Regions from separate parts of the Shinella sp. R2-11 genome, predicted to be linked through region 3. Evidence: riboswitches for the same ligand, from Rfam matches in the RefSeq annotation. Region 3 holds a riboswitch; each other region holds the start of a gene.

What was found. A riboswitch is a leader RNA that binds a small molecule or an ion and turns the genes downstream of it on or off. The one in region 3 is predicted to bind thiamine pyrophosphate.
Region 1: linked by a shared signal. The riboswitch ahead of thiB (thiamine ABC transporter substrate binding subunit) and the one ahead of thiC (phosphomethylpyrimidine synthase ThiC) in region 3 are both predicted to bind thiamine pyrophosphate.
Region 2: linked by a shared signal. The riboswitch ahead of thiD (bifunctional hydroxymethylpyrimidine kinase/phosphomethylpyrimidine kinase) and the one ahead of thiC (phosphomethylpyrimidine synthase ThiC) in region 3 are both predicted to bind thiamine pyrophosphate.

What each region holds. Positions count from the first base shown of each region.
Region 1 is NZ_JBVAPC010000005.1:157,202-163,986, reverse strand. It holds gene ccmD (heme exporter protein CcmD) at 1-44, shown strand, start outside; gene ACZ1A1_RS15020 (DsbE family thiol:disulfide interchange protein) at 41-655, shown strand; TPP riboswitch at 927-1,038, shown strand; gene thiB (thiamine ABC transporter substrate binding subunit) at 1,078-2,085, shown strand; gene thiP (thiamine/thiamine pyrophosphate ABC transporter permease) at 2,087-3,709, shown strand; gene thiQ (thiamine ABC transporter ATP-binding protein) at 3,702-4,421, shown strand; gene ACZ1A1_RS15000 (M48 family metalloprotease) at 4,663-6,141, shown strand; gene ACZ1A1_RS14995 (Bax inhibitor-1/YccA family protein) at 6,249-6,785, opposite strand, start outside.
Region 2 is NZ_JBVAPC010000007.1:93,051-99,835, forward strand. It holds gene ACZ1A1_RS17810 (pirin family protein) at 1-500, shown strand, start outside; gene ACZ1A1_RS17815 (GFA family protein) at 556-960, shown strand; gene ACZ1A1_RS17820 (AraC family transcriptional regulator) at 964-1,764, shown strand; gene ACZ1A1_RS17825 (LysE family translocator) at 1,841-2,449, shown strand; gene thiD (bifunctional hydroxymethylpyrimidine kinase/phosphomethylpyrimidine kinase) at 2,453-3,256, opposite strand; TPP riboswitch at 3,296-3,392, opposite strand; gene ACZ1A1_RS17835 (peptide chain release factor 3) at 3,596-5,176, opposite strand; gene dut (dUTP diphosphatase) at 5,270-5,743, shown strand; gene ACZ1A1_RS17845 (GNAT family N-acetyltransferase) at 5,748-6,632, shown strand; gene cysK (cysteine synthase A) at 6,751-6,785, shown strand, end outside.
Region 3 is NZ_JBVAPC010000010.1:7,020-13,804, forward strand. It holds gene ACZ1A1_RS21645 (YcaO-like family protein) at 1-1,007, shown strand, start outside; gene ACZ1A1_RS21650 (TfuA-like protein) at 1,004-1,720, shown strand; gene ACZ1A1_RS21655 (hypothetical protein) at 1,828-2,052, shown strand; gene ACZ1A1_RS21660 (YqaA family protein) at 2,335-2,772, shown strand; gene ACZ1A1_RS21665 (sigma-70 family RNA polymerase sigma factor) at 2,827-3,366, shown strand; gene ACZ1A1_RS21670 (anti-sigma factor family protein) at 3,353-4,126, shown strand; gene ACZ1A1_RS21675 (Bax inhibitor-1/YccA family protein) at 4,158-4,874, shown strand; TPP riboswitch at 5,151-5,267, shown strand; gene thiC (phosphomethylpyrimidine synthase ThiC) at 5,359-6,785, shown strand, end outside.

The DNA of each region.
Region 1 (6,785 bases), on a different contig from region 3:
CCGGCATCCGCCGCCGCTCCGCGCACAGCGAGGGCAATCCATGAGCGAGAACGAGGGCAATGCCGAGGGCGCGGGCAAGCGCACGCGCTTGATCCTCGCCGCGCTGCCGCTCGCGGTCTTCCTCGGCCTGGCGCTGATCTTCTGGACCCAGCTCAATTCCGGCCGCGACATCTCGGAAATCCCCTCCGCGCTCATCGGCACCAAGGCGCCGTTCCGCGATCTCGATCCGCTTGCGGGCGCCACCAAAGACGGCGCGCCCGTCCCGGCGCTGACGGCGCAAACGGCCGCGGGCAAGCTGACGCTCGTCAATTTCTGGGCCTCCTGGTGCGTGCCCTGCCGGCAGGAGCACCCGGTCATCCTGGCGCTGTCGAAGGACCCGCGCATCACGGTCGTCGGCGTCAACTACAAGGATGGCAGCGAGAATGCGCTACGCTTCCTCGGCGAGCTCGGCAATCCCTTCTCGGCCATCGGCCTCGATCCCGTCGGCAAGATGGCGATCGACTGGGGTGTCTACGGCATCCCGGAATCCTACCTCGTCGGGCCGGATGGGACGATCCTCTACAAGCGGGTCGGTCCGTTCGATGACAAGAGTTTGAAAGACGGGCTCTATCCGGCGATCGAGAAGGCGCTTGGGACGCCCGCTGCGGGCGGCTGATAACTCTCAAAAGGGTAGGGTAATCGCGGGAGCGTTCGCCCCTCATCCGGCCTGCCGGCCACCTTCTCCCCGCAAGCGGGGAGAAGGGGATATGCCGCGCCGTTTTCCCGAATCTCAAATATCGCGTGGGGCAAGTCCCCTCTCCCCGCTTGCGGGGAGAGGGCTAGGGTGAGGGGCAGCCTCGATGCACGACCCCAACCGTGGAGGGCTGACGCCGCACGGTTTCCGCCTCCACCCCTTGCGCGCCGAAGCGCACGGGATTATGCCTTCTTCCGCTCTAACGGGGTGCCCCGCAGGTTCCGACCTGCCGGCTGAGAGGCGTTTGCCAACCCGAAGAACCTGATCCGGCTCGTACCGGCGGAGGGATTAGACGGCTCAATCCAGCGCCCTATTCCCGTTTGTGACCAGACAAGGAGGCGCTGATGCGCACGGCATTTCTTTCTTCCATCGCGGCGCTCGCCGTATCGTTGGCCTTTCCCGCCTTCGCGCAGGAAAAGACGCTGACCGTCTACACCTATGAGAGTTTCGTTGCCGAATGGGGCCCGGGGCCGAAGGTTAAGGAGACCTTCGAGAAGACCTGCGGCTGCAAGGTCGAATGGGTCGGCGTCGCCGACGGCGTGGAACTGCTGACCCGCCTCAAGCTGGAGGGCGAGGGCACGAAGGCCGACGTGGTGCTTGGCCTCGACACCAACCTGATCTCGGAAGCCAAGGCGACCGGCCTCTTCGAGCCGCACGGCCTGAAGCCGGAAGGCCTCACCGTTCCGGGCGGTTTCTCCGACGATACGTTCCTGCCTTACGACTACGGCCACTTCGCCGTCGTCTATGACACCGAGGCGCTGAAGACCCCGCCAACGAGCCTCAAGGAGCTGGTCGAGGGCGACCCGTCGCAGAAGATCGTCATCGAGGACCCGCGCACCTCGACGCCAGGCCTCGGCCTGCTGCTCTGGGTGAAGTCCGTCTATGGCGACAAGTCCGCGGAAGCCTGGGCCAAGCTCAAGGACCGCGTGCTGACCGTCACCCCCGGCTGGTCGGAAGCCTATGGCCTCTTCACCAAGGGCGAGGCGCCGATGGTGCTCTCCTACACGACCTCGCCGGCCTATCATATGATCGCGGAGAACACCGAGCGCTACAAGGCCACCGCCTTCTCCGAGGGCCATTACATCCAGATCGAGGTCGCCGGCCTGACGCGTACTTCCCATGACAAGGACCTCGCCCGGCAGTTCCTCACCTTCATGACGGGGCCGGATTTCCAGTCGATCATCCCGGAAACCAACTGGATGATGCCGGCCGCCAAGACCCGCGATCCGCTGCCGGCTGCCTTCGACGCGTTGGTGAAGCCGGAAAAGACCTTCCTCATGTCGTCGGACGAGGTCGCGGCGAACCGCAAGGCCTGGATCGACGAATGGCTCGGCGCGATGAGCGCGAAATAAGATGATCTTCGCCCGCGCCGAACGACGGACGCTCGATATCGCCGGGGGCCTTGCCCTCGGCGGCGTGCTCGTCTTCGTCGGCGCGGCGACCGCCGTGCTGCTTGGCCATGCGGGCGGCGGCGGCGCGCCGCTGCTCGACGCCTATATCGGCCGCGTCGCGCGGTTCACGCTGATGCAGGCGGCGCTTTCGACGCTGCTCTCCGTCCTCTTCGCCATCCCCGTCGCCCGCGCGCTTGCAAGGCAGCGGACCTTCCCCGGCCGCGTCTGGATCATCCGCCTCTCCGTCGTGCCGCTCGGCCTGCCGGCGCTGGTCGCCGCGCTCGGCGTCGTCGGGATCTGGGGGCGGCAGGGTGTCGTCAACGACCTGCTGCGCCTTGCCGGCCTCGAAAGCCCGGTCAGCGTCTACGGGCTCGCCGGCATCCTCATCGCCCATGTCTTTTTCAACCTGCCGCTCGCCGCGCGCTTCCTGCTCGCCGCGCTGGATCGCATCCCGCCGGAATACTGGCTGTCCTCGGCCAATCTCGGCATGAGTGGCGGCGCGGTCTTCCGGCTCATCGAATGGCCGGTCATCCGCCGCGTGCTGCCCGGCATCGCCGGCCTCGTCTTCATGCTCTGCGCGACGAGCTTCACCATCGTGCTCACCCTCGGCGGCGGACCTGCGGCCACCACCATCGAGGTTGCGATCTACCAGGCGCTGCGCTTCGATTTCGATCCCCAGCGCGCCGTGCTGCTCGCCTTCCTGCAGATCGCGGTGACGGCGGCGCTGCTCTGGCTCATCTCGCTCTTCGGCCGCCCGCCGGAGGAAGGCATGACCGCCGGCCGTGCCATCCGCCGCTTCGACGGCCGCAGGCGGCGCGTCCCGGATGGCCTCGTCATCCTCCTCTTCACGCTCTTCACCGCCGCCCCGCTCGCCGCCACCCTCGTCTCCGGCCTTGCCGCCGATTTCGGCCGGCTGGCGGTTGATGCGCAGCTCCACCGCGCGCTTGCCACCAGCCTTGCCATCTCGCTCGCCTCCGCCACCCTCAGCCTTGCCGTCGCCCTTCCCGTCGTGCTGGTGCCGCGCCTTGCCGAAAGCGGCGACGGCGGGGCGGCGACGCGGCTGATGGGCCGCGCGCTGCCGGCGGTCGGCTCGCTGATCCTGCTCGTGCCGCCGGTCGTCGTTGCCACCGGCTGGTTCCTGATGCTGCGCACCTTCGGCGAGACGGGCCGCTTCGCGCCCTTCGTCGTCACCGTGCTCAATGCGCTGATGGCGCTGCCCTTCGTCATCCGCGTGCTGGAGCCCGCCTACCGCACGCATCTTGCCCGCACCGCGCGCCTCGCGCTCAGCCTTGGCGTCACCGGCTGGCGGCGTTTTCTGCGCATCGACTGGCCGGCGCTGAAGAAACCCTTCCTAGCCGCCTTCGCCTTCGCCATGGCGCTGTCGCTCGGCGATCTCGGCGCGGTCGCCATCTTCGGCGCGGAGGGCTTCGTCACGCTGCCCTGGCTGCTCTATTCCCGCATGGCGAGCTACCGCACAGCCGATGCCGCGGGCATCGCGCTGATCCTCGGCGTGCTATGCCTGCTGCTGACGCTGCCCTCGACCGCCGCCGAGCGCCAAACCGAAAGACCCGGCTCCGATGCCTGATCCCGCCATTTCCCTTGCCGACGTCACCGTGCGCTTCGCGGAAAAGCGCCTCGCCTTCGATTGCGCCATTCCGGCAGGGGCCGCCGTCGCCGTCGCCGGCCCCTCGGGCGCGGGAAAGTCGACGCTCTTCAACGTCATCGCCGGCTTCGAGAAGCCGGCAAGCGGCAGCGTCGCGCTGTTCGGCAAGGACATGGCCGGCCGCGATCCGGCGGAGCGGCCGGTCTCCGTCGTCTTCCAGGACAACAACCTCTTCGCCCACCTTTCCGCCGCCGACAATATCGGTCTCGGCATCGATCCGGGCCTGAGGCTGGATGCGGCGGGCCGCGAGGCGATCGGCGCCGCGCTCGCCCGCGTCGGCCTTGCCGGATACGAGAAGCGCCTGCCGGGCTCGCTTTCCGGCGGCGAGCGGCAGCGCGTGGCGCTCGCCCGCGCGCTGGTGCGCCGCCGGCCGATCCTGCTGCTCGACGAGCCCTTCGCCGCGCTCGATCCGGCCATGCGGGCGGACATGGCGCGGCTCATCGCCGAGCTTCATGCCGAGACGAAGAGCACGCTCCTCTTCATCACCCACCAGCCCGAGGATATTAGCCGGCTGGCCGAACGGGTGCTGTTCCTGGAGGCCGGCTCGATCCTGCTCGATGCGCCGGCGGCGGATTTCCTTGCACGCCTCGATCCACCTCCCGTTGCAAAATTCCTCGGCCATTCCGGCATTTAGCGAGGGGCGGGGCGATTTGACCAAGGCGGACGCCACAATTTGGTCGCCGCCCTGTGTCACCGGAGCCACAGGAAAACCGTTTGTCGAATCGGGAGTTGCCGGCCGGGTATGGCGCGTCTATCTCATCCGTTCGAAGGCGCGACGATGCGCGCTCGCGCTGCGGCCGAAGGCTGTGGCACGGGCGCGAACCCATTCAGGGGCTTGGGCAAGAGACATGGCGAAAGCGACGCAGGGAGCTGCAATGGTATCCGGGCGCGGGGTCGTGAGGTCCGTCGCGGCCCTGCTGCTCGCGGGCACGCTGCTTTCGGGCTGCCAGTCGCTCATCGAGCAGAGCTATGAGCCGACGATCTCGCCCTCTTCCAATCCGCAGATCGTCGAAGAGGTGCAGAAGAACGATCCGCGCGCCCAGATGGGTGCCCGCGAGCATCCGCGCATCGTGGCGAGCTACGGCGGCGAATACAAGGACGCCAAGACCGAGCGCCTCGTCGCCCGCATCACCGGCGCGCTGACGGCTGTTTCGGAGAACCCGAACCAGTCCTACCGCATCACCATCCTCAATTCCCCGGCCATCAACGCCTTCGCGCTGCCGGGCGGCTATCTCTATGTGACGCGCGGCCTTCTGGCGCTCGCCGACGACGCCTCGGAAGTGGCCGCCGTGCTGTCGCATGAAATGGCGCATGTCACCGCCAACCACGGTATCGAGCGGCAGAAGAAGGAAGAGGCCGAGGTCATCGCGAGCCGCGTCGTCGCCGAGGTGCTGTCCAGCAACATCGCCGGCAAGCAGGCGCTGGCGCGCGGCAAGCTGCGCCTTGCCGCCTTCTCGCGCAACCAGGAGCTCCAGGCCGACGTCATCGGCGTGCGCATGCTGGGCGAGGCGGGCTACGATCCCTATGCCGCCGCACGCTTCCTCGATTCCATGGCCGGCTATGCCCGCTTCACGTCGGTCGATCCGGAGGCGGACCAGAGCCTCGACTTCCTGTCGAGCCATCCGAGCGCACCGCAGCGCGTCGAGCTGGCGCGGATGCATGCGCGGGCCTTCGGAGCGGAGGGTACGGTCGGCGACCGCGGCCGCGACTACTATCTCGCCGGCATCGACGGCCTTCTCTACGGCGACGCGCCGGAAGAGGGCTATGTGCGCGGCCAGACTTTCCTGCACGGCAAGCTCGGCATCCGCTTCGACGTGCCGGAAGGCTTCCAGATCGATAACAAGGCCGACGCGGTCCTGGCGACCGGTCCCGGCGACGTCGCGATCCGCTTCGACGGCGTCGCCGACAGCAAGGGGCAGGACCTCGTCAACTACATTTCGAGCGGCTGGGTGACGGGCCTCAAGCCCGAGACGATCCGGCCTGTGTCGATCAACGGCCTGCCGGGCGCGACCGCGCGGGCCGCCGCCGACCGCTGGGAATTCGACGTCACCGTCGTGCGCATCGACAACCAGATCTACCGTTTCCTGACGGCGGTGCCGACCGGCTCCACGGCGCTGGAGCCGACGGCGGCGATCCTCAGGAACTCGTTCCGCAAGCTGACGGCGGAGGAAGCCGCCTCGCTGAAGCCGCTGCGCGTGCGCGTCGTCACCGCCCGCCCCGGCGATACGATCGCCTCGCTCTCGGCCCGGATGATGGGGACCGAGCGCAAGCTCGATCTCTTCCGGCTGATCAACGCCATGACCGCGACGAGCACGGTCAAGCCGGGCGACAAGTTCAAGATCATCACCGAATGAACGGTGAGGCAGCCGGCTCTTCACCCGGCCGCGCCTTCCGCATGCGCAAACAAAAACCCCGCCGTTTCCGGCGGGGTTTTTTTTATCGGCCATCCGGCCTGCTGGCATCAGTCGCGATTGCCGAGGAAGCGCAGCAGGAACAGGAAGAGGTTGATGAAGTCGAGGTAGAGCGTCAGCGCGCCCATGATGGCCTTGCGGCCGGCCGTGGCGACATCGTCGGCCTCGAAGTACATTTCCTTGATCTTCTGCGTATCCCAAGCCGTCAGGCCGGCGAAGACCAGCACGCCGATCGCGGAGATCGCGAAGTCGAGCGCGGAGGACTGCAGGAACAGGTTGACGAGCGAGGCGATGATCAGGCCGAAGAGGCCCATGACCAGGAACGAGCCGATCGCGGAGAGGTCACGCTTCGTCGTGTAGCCGTAAAGCGACAGGGCGCCGAAGGCGGCGGCCGAGACGAAGAAGGTCTGCGCGATGCTGGCGCCGGTATAGATCAGGAAGATCGACGACAGCGACAGGCCCATCAGGCCGGCATAGACCCAGAAGGTCGTCTGCGCGGCCGAAACGCTCATCGTGTGGATGCGGAAGCTCAGGAAGAAGACCAGCGCCAGCGGGGCGAGCATCACGATCCAGCGCAGCGGGCTCAG
Region 2 (6,785 bases), on a different contig from region 3:
TCAAGTCCGCCGACATTCCCGTGGTCGTCGACGACGACGGCACGGCCGCGCGCGTCATCGCCGGCAGCTTCTGGGGCAGGACAGGTCCGGTCGACGGCATCGCCGCCGAGCCGGTCTATCTCGACATCTCCGTGCCGCCCGGCAAGACGAAGCGGCTGCCGGTCGATACCTATCGCTCGGCCTTCGCCTATATCTTCGCCGGCTCCGGCACGTTCCGCGACGCCTCCAAGCCCTTCGGCGTGAAGGTGGAGAAGGAATACCAGGGCGAGGAGCTGAACATCCGCGACCTTTCCGGCAACCGCACGCTGGTCGTCTTCGACACGGGTGACGAGGTAACGGTGCAGGCCGGCGAGAACGGCATCCGCTTCCTCCTCGTCTCGGGCAAGCCGATCCAGGAGCCGGTCGCATGGCACGGCCCCATCGTGATGAACACGCAGGAAGAGCTGCAGCAGGCGATGCGCGAGCTTCGCAACGGCACCTTCATCAGGCCGGCGCATTGACGCGAGGCCAAAGGCCCCTATCCTTCCGCCGTATCCTGCGGCGGAGGGAGTTTTCATGCGGATCGACGGGCAATGCCATTGCGGCTTCGTGACCTATGAGGCGGAGATCGACCCGGGCGAGATCCTGATCTGCCATTGCACGGATTGCCAGCGGCTGACCGGCTCGCCCTATCGCGTCACCGCCATCGTGCCCGAAACGGCCGTGCGGCTCACCGGCAACCCGCCGAAGCTCTACACCAAGACCGCCGAGAACGGCCGCCTGCGGCTGCAATATTTCTGCCCGGAATGCGGCTCGCCGCTCTTCACCACCGGCACCGGGGAGGACGCGAAGACCTGGGGCATCCGCTGGGGCAGCATCAACCAGCGCGCCGGGCTGAAGCCGACACGGCAGTTCTGGTGCAGGTCCGCCGCCGATTGGGTCGGCGAGACCGCGGCGCTTCCCGTCGTGCCGGGGGACTGAACCGTGGCGGCCGGGCGCTTCCAGCTTTTCAGCACAAGCATTGCCGGCGTAGAGGCCGTCTTCGCCGACAGCCGGCATTCCTTCGCCCGCCACAGCCATGACGCCTATGGCGTCGGCGTCATCGAGCGGGGCGCGCAGAGATCGGCCAGCGGGCGCGGCATGGTCGAGGCCGGGGCCGGCCATACGATCACCGTCAATCCCGGCGAGGTGCATGACGGCGCGCCGATCGGCGATGCGCCGCGCGCCTGGCGCATGCTCTACATGCAGCCCGCCGTCGTCGCGGCCGCGGCGCGGGACATTTTCGAAGGCCGCCCGCGCGGGGAATTCCATGCGCCGGTGCTGGAGGACGGGCGGATTGCCGGGCTCGTCTCGGCAACGCTCGCCGCGCTGATGGATCGCGCCGCCGCGCCGCTTGCGGCGGAAGAGCGGCTTTTCCTGCTGCTCGCCGCGCTCCTGCGCGAGGAGACGCCCCGCCCCGACGGCATGGCCCTGCCGGCCGTGGCCCGCGCCCGCGAACGGCTCGACAACGACCCGGCCGCCGCTGTCAGCCTCGAAACGCTTGCCGCCGGATGCGGCATCGGGCGCTTCCGGCTGGTGCGCGATTTCGCCCGCGCCACGGGCCTGACGCCCCATGCCTACCAGCTCCAGCGGCGCACCGAGCTTGCCCGCCGGCTGGTCGCCGCCGGCACGCCGCTTGCCGAGGCGGCCATGGACGCGGGCTTTGCCGACCAGAGCCACATGACGCGCAACTTCACGCGGCGCTACGGCTATACGCCGGGCGCCCTGCGCGCCGCCCGCGCCTGACCGCCCGCAATTTCGTTCAAGACGGGGACCCGGCCTCCGGTGTCTCCTGCCGCTTCCAAGCCGCATGGAGCCCGTCATGACCGCTGAATTCCTGATCACCTCGCTCGTCGTCATCCTGCTTCCGGGCACGGGGGTGATCTATACGCTGGCGCTCGGCATCAGCGGCGGCCTGCGCGCCGGCCTGCTCGCCGCCTTCGGCTGCACGCTCGGTATCGTGCCGCATATCCTCGCCAGCGTCGCCGGCCTTGCCGCCGTGCTGCATGCGAGCGCCCTCGCCTTCGAGGTGCTGCGAACTATCGGTGTCGCCTACCTGCTTTTTATCGCCTGGAGCCTGCTGAAGGAGAGCGGGACGCTCGATCCCGGAGCGGAGCCGGTGGAAAAGGCGCTGCGCATCGTGCGCAAGGCCATTCTCACGAACATCCTCAATCCGAAGCTCTCGCTGTTCTTCCTCGCCTTCCTGCCGCAGTTCGTTCCCGCGAATGCAGCCGGCGCCACCGCGCGGATGCTCTTGCTCGGCGGCGTCTTCATGGGGCTGACCTTCCTCGTCTTCGCCGTCTATGCCGCGCTTGCGGCCGGCCTGCGCGAGCAGGTGCTGAGCCGGCCGAGGATCATGGCCTGGACGCAGCGGGGCTTTGCCGCCGCCCTCGGCGTGATGGGCCTCAGGCTCGCGCTGGCGGACCGCTGAGGATCAGGTCCAGAGCGCATGGAAATGATGGAGCGGCCCGTGGCCGGCGCCGACCGACAGCGCATCCGAGGATCGCACCGCGCCGGCGATGAAGCTCTTCGCCGCCGCCACGGCATCGGCAAGCGGCCTGCCCTTGCCGATTTCAGCGGCGATGGCGCTCGACAGCGAGCAGCCTGTGCCGTGGGTGTTGCGCGTCAGCACCCGCACGCCCTCGTACCAGCGCAGCCCGCCCGGCGTCGCCAGCACGTCCGGGCTTTCGCCGCCCGGCAGGTGCCCGCCCTTCAGCAGCACCGCCTTGGGGCCGAACGCGAGCAGACGCGTCGCCTGCCCTTCCATGGCGGCCCGGTCGGCGGCCTCCGGCTCCCCGAGGAGCGCTGCCGCCTCCGGCAGGTTCGGCGTCAGCACCGTCGCGAGCGGCAGGAGGCGGCGGGTCAGCGCGTCGACGGCCGCCTCGGCCAACAAGGACGCTCCGCCCTTGGCGACCATGACCGGATCGAGCACGACGGGCGTGCCGCGATGGGGGAGAAGCGCATCCGCCACCGCCCCGGCGATCTCCGCCGAGGCGATCATGCCGATCTTCACGGCATCGACACGGACATCGCCGAACACATCCGCAATCTGCGCCGCGACGAAGGCCGGCGGCACGAGATGCACACCGGAGACGCCCTGCGTGTTCTGCGCCGTCAGCGCGGTCAGCACGGCCATGCCGTAGGTGCCGCGGGCGGCGAAGGTCTTGAGATCGGCCTGGATGCCGGCCCCGCCCGACGGGTCGGAGCCCGCGATCGAGAGAATGTTTGCGATGGCCATTTCGCCTCCTTGGGGCGAAGGCGGTCTTCGGGCAGCGGAATTGAGGCCCGTTCGACTCCCTCCGCCGGCATGATCCGGTTCAGGTTCAAAGGGTGCTTCTCAGCCCGCCTTCCGGCGGACGCCCCTGTCTCGGGATGATTTTCGCAAATGAGGAGGTGCGTGTCACCCGGAAAATGAATGCTGGCGATGGCCCCTCACCCTAGCCCGCTCCCCGCGAGCGGGAGAGGGGACGTGCCCCACGAACGGTTATTGTTTTGGGAAAACAGCACGGCATATCCCCTTCTCCCCGCAGCCAAGGAGAAGGTGGCCGGCAGGCCGGATGAGGGGCTGCCTCGCCTGTCATGCCTTGGTGACGTGATACTCCTTGATGGCGACCATCTTGATCGCCGGATAGCGCTCCGCCTCGTAGCGCAGCGAGAAGGCGTCCTGCGCCAGGAACACCGGATCGCCATCGAGGTCGCGAGCGATATCGCCGCGACGCTGCGTAACGAACTTGTCGAGCTCGGCCGCGCTGTCGGAGGAGATCCAGCGGCAGACGGAGAAGCGCGACATCTCGAAGGAGACCGGCAGGCCGTATTCCGCCGAAAGCCGCTCCTTCAGCACATCGAGCTGAAGCGCGCCGACGACGCCGACGATGGCCGGCGAGCCGTCTTCCGGCGAGAAGAGCTGCACGACGCCTTCCTCGGCCATCTGCTGGAGCGCCTCCTTCAGCTTCTTGGCCTTCATGGCGTCTTCCAGCCGCACGCGGCGCAGGATTTCCGGCGCGAAGTTCGGCACCCCCTCGAAGACCAGCGCCTCGCCTTCCGTCAGCGTGTCACCGATCCTGAGCGTTCCGTGGTTGGGGATGCCCACCACGTCACCGGCATAGGCCGTGTCGGCAAGCTGGCGCTGCGAGGCGAAGAAGAACTGCGGGGCCGAGAGGCCGATGGTCTTGCCCGTGCGGGCAAGGCGCACCTTCATGCCGCGCTCCAGCATGCCGGAGCAGACGCGGGCAAAGGCGATGCGGTCGCGGTGGTTGGGGTCCATATTGGCCTGGATCTTGAAGACGAAGGCCGTCATCCTGTCTTCCGAGGCGTGGACCTTGCGCACATCCGCCACCTGGTCGCGCGGCGGCGGCGCGAAGGCGCCGAGCGCGTTGATGAGGTCGCGCACGCCGAAATTGCGGAGCGCCGAGCCGAAGAAGACCGGCGTCAGGTGCCCTTCGAGGAAGGCTTCGCGGTCGAACGGGCGGCAGGCCTCGCGGGCAAGCTCCATCTCCTCGATGAAGGCGTCCCGCTCGTTTTCCGGCAGGTGCTTGGCGACCTCCGCCGCATCGTCCATCCGCGTCGGCTGGACCTGCGTGTCCGAGCCGCGGAAGGTGCGGTCGGCGAGGTGATAGGAGCCGCAGAAGGTCTTCGAGCGGCCGACCGGCCAGGTGACCGGGGCGGTGTCGAGCGCGAGCTTCTCCTCCACCTCGTCGAGGATCTCGAACGGATCGCGGCTCTCGCGGTCCATCTTGTTAACGAAGGTGATGATCGGGATGTCGCGCAGGCGGCAGACCTCGAAGAGCTTCAGCGTGCGCGGCTCGATGCCCTTGGCGGCGTCGATGACCATGACGGCAGCGTCCACCGCCGTCAGCGTGCGGTAGGTGTCGTCCGCGAAGTCCTCGTGGCCGGGCGTATCGAGAATGTTGAAGACGTTGCCGTCATATTCGAAGGTCATCACCGAGGTGACGACGGAGATGCCGCGCTCGCGCTCGATCTTCATCCAGTCCGAGCGGGTCTGGATGCGGTCCTTCTTCGCCTTCACCTCGCCGGCGAGCTGGATGGCGCCGCCGAAGAGAAGCAGTTTTTCGGTAAGGGTGGTTTTACCGGCGTCCGGGTGCGCGATGATCGCGAAGGTGCGGCGGCGGGAGACCGCCTCGGCAAGGGTTTCGGCCATTTTCTGCAATATCCTGTGAGTTGCCGGGGTCTTTACAGGCTCCGCCGAAAAAGCGCAATTGACGAGGCGCGCCCGGCGCCGGCTTATGGGCGCATGAACGCGCACGCCCCCTCCCACCCCATGCTTTCCCTCGTCCGCCTGCCCCATGGCGACGGCATAGAGCTACCCGCCTACGAGACTTCAGGCGCCGCCGGCATGGACCTTCGCGCCGCCGTAGCAGCGGATGCGCCGCTCACGCTGGAGCCCGGAAAACGCGCGCTGGTGCCGACCGGCTTCGTCTTCGAGATCCCGCATGGCTACGAGGGCCAGATCCGGCCGCGCTCCGGCCTTGCCTTCAAGCACGGCATCACCTGCCTCAACACGCCCGGCACCGTCGACAGCGACTATCGCGGCGAGGTGAAGGTGCTGCTCGCCAATCTCGGCGAGGAGGCCTTCGTCATCGAGCGCGGCATGCGCATCGCCCAGATGGTGATCGCCCCCGTGACGCAGGTCGCGGTGCGCGAGGCGACGGAAGCGAGTGAGACCACGCGCGGCGCGGGCGGCTTCGGCTCGACCGGCGTCCGCTGAGGCGATGCCCGTCCGCAAGGACCTTTCCTTCCGCTACGGCTATTTCGGCGATCCCGCGGCATCGCGCGCCCTTGCAGGCCTGCTGCAGGACGTCTTCGGGATCGACGTGACGATCATGGACCGGCTCGGCAGATCGGACCCGACCGGCATTCCCTTCTCGTGGTTCGATGCGGATGGTGCCTGCGTCGCCAATATCAGCGCCTTCTCGCTGCCGCTCGTCATCGATGGCGTTTCCCTGCGCGCGGCCGGCCTGCAATCCGGCGCGGTGCGGCCGGGCCATCGCGGCATGGGCCTTTACCGCGACGTCATGGAGGCGGCGCTTGCCCATTGCGATTCGGAAGGATTTGCGGCCGTCGCTCTCCTGACCGATACGCCGGCGCTCTACGGCCGCTACGGTTTCGAGCCGCTGGCGCAGCACCGCTTCGCCGGTGCGGCGCCCGGCGGCGGGAGGGCGGGCCCGGTGCGGCGGCTGGACCTTGGAAGCGCGGCGGATATCGCGCTGCTGCGCCGGCTGCTCGACAGCCGCCAGCCCGTTTCGGATCGCTTCGCGCCGGTGCGGCAGACCGGGATGTTCCTCTTCAACGCCGCCCTGATGCCGGATGTCAGGCTCGACCTGATCGGCGAGGACGCCGTCGTCGCGTGGCGGATGGCCGGGGACGGGGCTTTCGATCTGCTGGACGTCGCCGGCACGCGCATTCCCCGCCTTGCGGATATCCTTGCCAGTGTGCAGGCCGCTGCGGCGCAGGTCGTCGTCCATTTCCCGCCCGACAGGCTGGAATGGCAGGGCGAGGCCCTTGCCGACACGGACGAGATGGTCCTGATGCTCCGTATGGCGAAAGCCCTGCGGCCGGAGGGGGCCTTTGCCCTTTCGCCGATGGCGGAATTCTGAGGCCGCACGCAAATGGCGAAGGAATATTCCGCTTTCGCCCGCCTGCAGCGAAATCCGGACTCGTCTAAGGCCGCGTTCCCTCCTACATTCTCCGGCAAAGAGAACAGAGGAGCACCCGATGACCGAAACCCGCAAGCCCGGCCGTGGCCGTAT
Region 3 (6,785 bases):
AGGGCATCACCGATATCGACGCGAAAGTCTCCGCCGCCATGGAGGCGCTGGAGCGGGCCGTCGCCGGCGATCCGCTCGTTTGCGCACGCCGCTCCTCCCGCCGCGCCTTCGCGGCGGCCGGGGAGACATGCCTGCCGCTCGACATCTTCATTGCGGCCGGCCAGCCCTTCCTCGGCGAGGACGAGGTTCTCGACTGGCTGGCGGGGCGCGACCTTGTGACGGGCGAGCGCATCTGGGTGCCGCGCGAGGCGGTGATCCTCGACCGCACAGAGGAAACGCCGCGTTTCTGGCAATCCTCGGACGGCCTTGCCTCCAGCAATTCGGAAACCGAGGCGATCCTGCACGGCCTGCTGGAGCGCATCGAGCGCGATGCCGATCGCTTGTGGCGCCTGCTTCCCCGGCAAAAGCGCCTTGCGGCGGCGATAGACCCGGCGGATATCGCGGACCCCGTCGCCGAAGCACTGGTCGCACGCTTTAGGGAAGCGGGACTGGAGCTTCGCCTCTTCGACATCACCAGCGACCTTGCCGTGCCCACCTATGCGGCGGTGCTTGCCGAAGCCGGCATCCTTGCCCGCAGGCAGCCGCTGTTCCATGACGTGACGATCGGCTACGGCACCCATCCCGTCGCGGCGCGCGCCGTCATCCGCGCGCTGACGGAGGTCGCACAATCGCGCCTCACCTATATCAGCGGCGCGCGGGACGATCTCTTCGCCGAGACCTTCAGCCGCCCGCTCGCGGCGGAAACCCGCGCTCTCTTCGAGGCAGCGCCCGGCGCCGCCCCCATCTATCCGGCGCCGGAGGGCGACGCCGCCGGATTGCTGGCCTGGTGCCTGGAAAAGCTCGCCGCCGGCGGCATCACGCCGGTCGTGGCGGTTCCGCTCGGCGATGCGTCGCTGCCCGTTTGCGTGGTCAAGATGATCGTGCCGGCGCTCGAGAATCCAGAAGGCGCGCGCCGGCATGCCGTCGGCCCCCGCGCGCTCTCGCGCATGCTGTTCGCAATGCCATGAAGATCGTCTTCGTCGGCCCCAGCCTGCCCGATGCCGCCGCGCTTTGCGGCGACGGCATCGAGGTCCACCCGCCGGCGGCGCATGGCGACGTGCTTTCGGCGACAAGGGCCGGGACGACGGCCATCGGCCTGATCGACGGCAATTTCGAACATGTCGCCCCCGTCTGGCACAAGGAAATTCTCCACGCGCTGGAAACGGGCGTCGCCGTCTTCGGCGCGGCGAGCATGGGCGCACTCCGCGCGGCAGAATGCGACAGCTTCGGCATGGTCGGCATCGGCCGCATCTACGAGGACTATGCCAGCGGCCGGCGCGTCGACGACGCGGATGTCGCCCTGCTGCATGGCCCGGCCGAGCTCGGCTATCCCGCCCTCTCGCTGCCCATGGTCAATGTCGATGCCACGCTGGATCGCCTGAAGGATATCCAGGCCCTTGATAAGGCTGACATATCGAGCCTGCGCGCTGCGGCATCCGCCCTCTTCTACAAGGACCGGACCTGGGCGGCGATCGTGGAAACGGCCGGACTGGCCGCGTGCCGCAGCGATTTCCTGCAACTTTTCCATGCAGAAACGGTGAACCGGAAGCGCGAGGATGCTCTCGCCCTGCTGCAGGCCCTCCACGATTTCCAGCCGCAAAGCCCTGTAAAACGCGCGAGCTGGACATTCCGGGCCACCTCGCTCTGGCGCACCGCCGCTCATCAACCCAAAACGCAGTAGAACGTGCAATTTCCCATTCCGCGTGTGTCACGCCTGAGTCACGCGCGAAAAGGGCGCGTCACGCCTATACTTTGTGCAGGGCTTGAGAAATTGCGGGGGCGCAAGGCATGAGAATCGAAACGAACGAGGTCGAGGACAGGGGAACCGAGATGATGGCGCTGGCGCGTCTCGTCGCCTTCGCGCTGGAATCGGCGAAGACACTGGATGCCGAGATCGTCGAATTCTGCCTGGACAAGGCATTGCGGGCCGTGCTGGACGAGATCGACGAACCGTCCCGCATGACGCTGACCACGAACGACATCATGCTGATGAACCGGTCGGCGCTCTGCTGACCGGCTGAAGCCGGCCGCCGTTCCTCCACGGCGCCGATCGCGTCGGCGGCCCGAACCAGGCGGGCCGCCGCCGATCCTCGCGACCGTTTCAACGATAGTGCGGACAGGGCCTCCAATATCGCGCGGCAGAGCTCCTTTGCCGCTACCGATTGCCGCTGGCGCCCGCAAAAGATTACCCTCCCCTTTCCCCATCAAACGGCACCGTTTACGGAAGCTGCCGAACCGATGCGGAGGCGGCATGGACAACGGGGAACAACGGAGCGGCCGGGTCGCCGGCCAAAGATGAGCGCGCTTGCCGCCTATGGCGGCCTCTTCCTCGCCGCCCTGGTCGCCGCCACCATCCTGCCCGCCCAGTCGGAGGCGGTGCTGGCCGGCCTGCTGGCATCGAAGAGCTACACGCCCGCCCTGCTCATCCTCGTCGCCGGCATCGGCAACGTGCTGGGTTCGGTGATCAACTGGCTGCTCGGCCGGGGTATCGAACGCTTTCGCGATGCCCGCTGGTTTCCCGTCTCCGCGAAATCGCTGGAGCGCGCCGGAAACTGGTATCGCCGCTATGGCTGGTGGAGCCTGCTACTCAGCTGGATGCCCGTCATCGGCGATCCGCTGACGGTCGCGGCCGGCATCATGCGCGAGCCCTTCGGCCGCTTCCTCCTCGTCGTCTCGCTCGCCAAGTTCGGCCGCTACATCGCGCTCGCCGCCGTCGTGCTGCACTGGCTTTGAACTTTTTTCGCAAGGCGATGGAATGAGTGTCGCCCGGCGCTCGTATATTGGGGCATGAACGGAAAGACACCCGGCTTCAACGTGATCGGACAGCTTGCGGCGCTGAGGCGCTACGCCCTGTCGCTCGTCCGCAATCCGGACGAGGCGGAAGACCTCGTGCACGACGCGCTGGTGAAAGCCTATGAACGGCAGTCGACCTTCCGCACCGGCGCGAATGTCCGCAACTGGCTGATGTCGATCCTGCACAATGCCCATATCGACCGCCTGCGCCAACGCCGCTCGCAGGAGCGCCGCCACGATGCGGCGGCCGAGATCGCGGAGACCTCCGCGCCGGCCAACCAGGATCATTCGGTGCGGCTCACCCAGTTGCGCAACGCCTTCTTCGGCCTGCCGGAAGAACAGCGCGAGGCGCTGCATCTCGTCGCCATCGAGGAGCTTTCCTATCAGGAGGCCGCCGATACGCTCGGCATTCCGGTCGGCACGCTGATGTCGCGCGTCGCCCGCGCCCGCCAGCGGCTGCGCAGCTTCGAACAGAGCGGCGCACCCGTCACCCATCTCAGGATTGTCGGAGGCACCGGCGATGACAAGCAATGACCCCATCCTCGAAACTGACCTCAACGCCTATGTCGACGACCAGCTCGCCGTCGGCCGGCGCATCGAGGTCGAAGCCTATCTCTCCGAACGGCCGGAAGTGGCCGCGCAGATCATGAAGGACCTGCGCGTGCGCGACGAACTGCGCGTCGCGCTTGCCGACCACCGCACGGTGACGCGGCAGGAAACCCGCGAGGCCGCACGGCTTCTGGAACGGGCGCTGTCGCATCGTCGCGTCTTCTCCGTCTTCCGCCGGGCCGCCACCATCGCCCTCTTCATCGCGGCGGGCTGGGTCGCCCATGCGGCGCTCGGGCCCTTCGGCGCGACGCAGGTCGTCGCCTCCACGCCGCCGCCCGCCTTCGTCGAGGAGGCCGTGCGCGCGCACCGGACGACGCTGCTGCGCGACAGCATGACCTCGCAGCCGGAAATCGAGACCTTCGACCCGGCGGAGATCCGCTCGGCAACGGCCATCGTGCTGCCGGACCTGCCCAAGGGCTGGACCGTCATCGACACGCAGGTCTTCCCCTCCGCCTACGGCCCGAGCGTCGAGCTGGTGCTGGAGCCGGTAAAGGGGGAGCGCATTTCGCTCTTCGCCGTGCGCCCCGGCTCCTTCGCCGTGCAGCACGTCCTCGTCTTCCATGCCGACAATGCCCGCGCCGCCTACTGGCAGATCGGCGACGTCGCCTATGCGCTGGTGTCGGAAAGCCGCAAGGCCGACGACCTGGCGGGCACCGCGCGGGACCTTTCCCGCACGCTCTACTGATCAACCACTTCCAGACCGAAGGAGATTCTCGATGGAACCCGTACAACAGCGTTTCGGCTACGGCGCCCAGGCGCAGTCCGCCGCCCTCTTCGACGAGGGCCTGCGCCAGCACATGCTGCGCGTCTACAACTACATGGGCGCAGGCCTCGTCATCACCGGCCTCATCGCCTTCGTCGTCGGCTCGACGCCGGCGCTCTATGTGCCGATCTTCTCCTCGCCGCTGAAATGGGTGGTGATGCTGGCGCCGCTCGCCTTCGTCCTGTTCTTCTCGTTCAAGATCCAGACGATGTCGGCCAGCGCCGCGCAGATGACCTTCTGGGCCTTCTGCGCCGTCATGGGCCTGTCGCTCGCCTCGGTGTTCCTCGTCTTCACCGGCATGAGCATCGCCCGCACCTTCTTCATCGCCGCCACCATGTTCGGCGCCACCAGCCTCTACGGCTACGTAACGAAGCGCGATCTCTCGAAGTTCGGCTCGTTCCTGATGATGGGCCTCATCGGCGTGATCATCGCCTCCATCGTCAACATCTTCCTCGGCTCCAGCGCCCTGCAATTCGCCGTCTCGGTGATCGGCATCCTCGTCTTCGTCGGCCTCACCGCCTGGGACACGCAGAACATCAAGGAACAGTATGCGGAAAATATCGGCCACGAGTCGCAGCAGAAGATGGCCGTGTTCGGCGCACTGTCGCTCTACCTCAACTTCGTCAACATCTTCCAGCTCCTGCTGAATTTCACGGGCGAGCGCGAATAGTCGTTAGAGCAGCTGACTCTTAATCAGCGGCTAGAAGGGAACGGCGGGGCAATACCCCGCCGTTTCTTTTTGCCATCAACCGCTCCACACTCACCGTCGTCATCCTCGGCCTTGAGCCGAGGATCTACCAAAGCATCAAAACCCGGGACGTTGGCAGATGCTCGGGACAGGCCCGAGCATGACGCAGGAAAAGACAGAATGCGGCGCAACAAAACGTAAGAGATAACTTACGCAAATTACCCCGTTGACAAATCTCCACGCAGCGTCTTTGCTTGAGACATTCACCAGGGGGGTCCCGACAAGGGGCTGAGATACTGCTGGCATTCGCAGCGCAGTGACCCGTTGAACCTGATCCAGTTCATACTGGCGTAGGGACGGTGCAAGCGCTGTGGCAGGCAATCCGCAACCCGGATTCCGTCTCCCGCGCCCTTCCATCATTCCGGCTCCAGGACTGGGTCTCCAAACGAAAACTTGGAGCCTCACGATGAATATTGCCGCCCAGAAACTCACCCCGACCGTCACGACGGGCGCCCTTCCCGCCTCGCGGAAGATCCACATTCCGGGTGAGCTGCACCCGGACATCCGCGTGCCGATGCGCGAGATCGCCCTGCACCCGACCTCCGGCGAGCCGCCGGTCATCGTCTACGACGCCTCCGGCCCCTATACCGATCCCGCCCATGTCGTTGCCATCGAGGGCGGCCTGCCGCGCCTTCGCGAAGGCTGGGTCGCCGCCCGCGGCGACACGCAGGCCTATGACGGCCGCCACATCCGCCCCGAGGACAACGGCTTTGCCACCGGCGAGCGCCTGACGCCGGAATTCCCGGTGCTGAGCCGCCCGCGCCGCGCGGCGAACGGCAAGGCGGTGACACAGCTCGCCTATGCCCGCGCCGGCATCGTCACGCCCGAGATGGAATTCATCGCCATCCGCGAAAACCTCAGCCGCAAGGCCGCGAAAGAGGCGCTTGCTCGCGACGGCGAGAGTTTCGGCGCACATATCCCGGATTACGTGACGCCGGAATTCGTCCGCCAGGAAGTGGCGAGCGGCCGCGCCGTCATCCCCGCCAACATCAACCACCCGGAAGCCGAGCCGATGATCATCGGCCGGAACTTCCTGGTGAAGATCAACGCCAATATCGGCAATTCCGCCGTCACCTCCTCCATGGCGGAGGAGGTGGAGAAGATGGTCTGGGCCATACGCTGGGGCGCCGACACGGTCATGGACCTTTCGACCGGCCGCAACATCCACAATATCCGCGAATGGATCATCCGCAACTCGCCGGTCCCCATCGGCACCGTGCCGCTCTACCAGGCGCTGGAGAAGGTGAACGGCATCGCCGAGGACCTGACCTGGGAGGTCTATCGCGACACGCTGATCGAGCAGGCCGAACAGGGCGTCGACTATTTCACCATCCATGCCGGCGTGCGGCTGCACTACATCCCGCTGACCGTGAACCGCGTCACCGGCATCGTCTCGCGCGGCGGCTCGATCATGGCCAAGTGGTGTCTGCATCACCACAAGGAGAGCTTCCTCTACGAGCATTTCGAGGAAATCTGCGACATCGCCCGCGCCTATGACGTCACCTTCTCCCTCGGCGACGGCCTGCGCCCCGGCTCGATCGCCGATGCCAACGACGCCGCGCAGTTCGCCGAACTCGAAACGCTCGGCGAACTGACGCAGATCGCTTGGGCGAAGGACTGCCAGGTCATGATCGAAGGCCCCGGCCATGTGCCGATGCACAAGATCAAGGAGAACATGGACAAGCAGTTGAAGACCTGCGGCGAGGCCCCGTTCTACACGCTCGGCCCGCTGACGACGGACATCGCCCCCGGCTACGACCACATCACCTCCGGCATCGGCGCGGCGATGATCGGCTGGTTCGGCACGGCCATGCTCTGCTACGTCACGCCCAA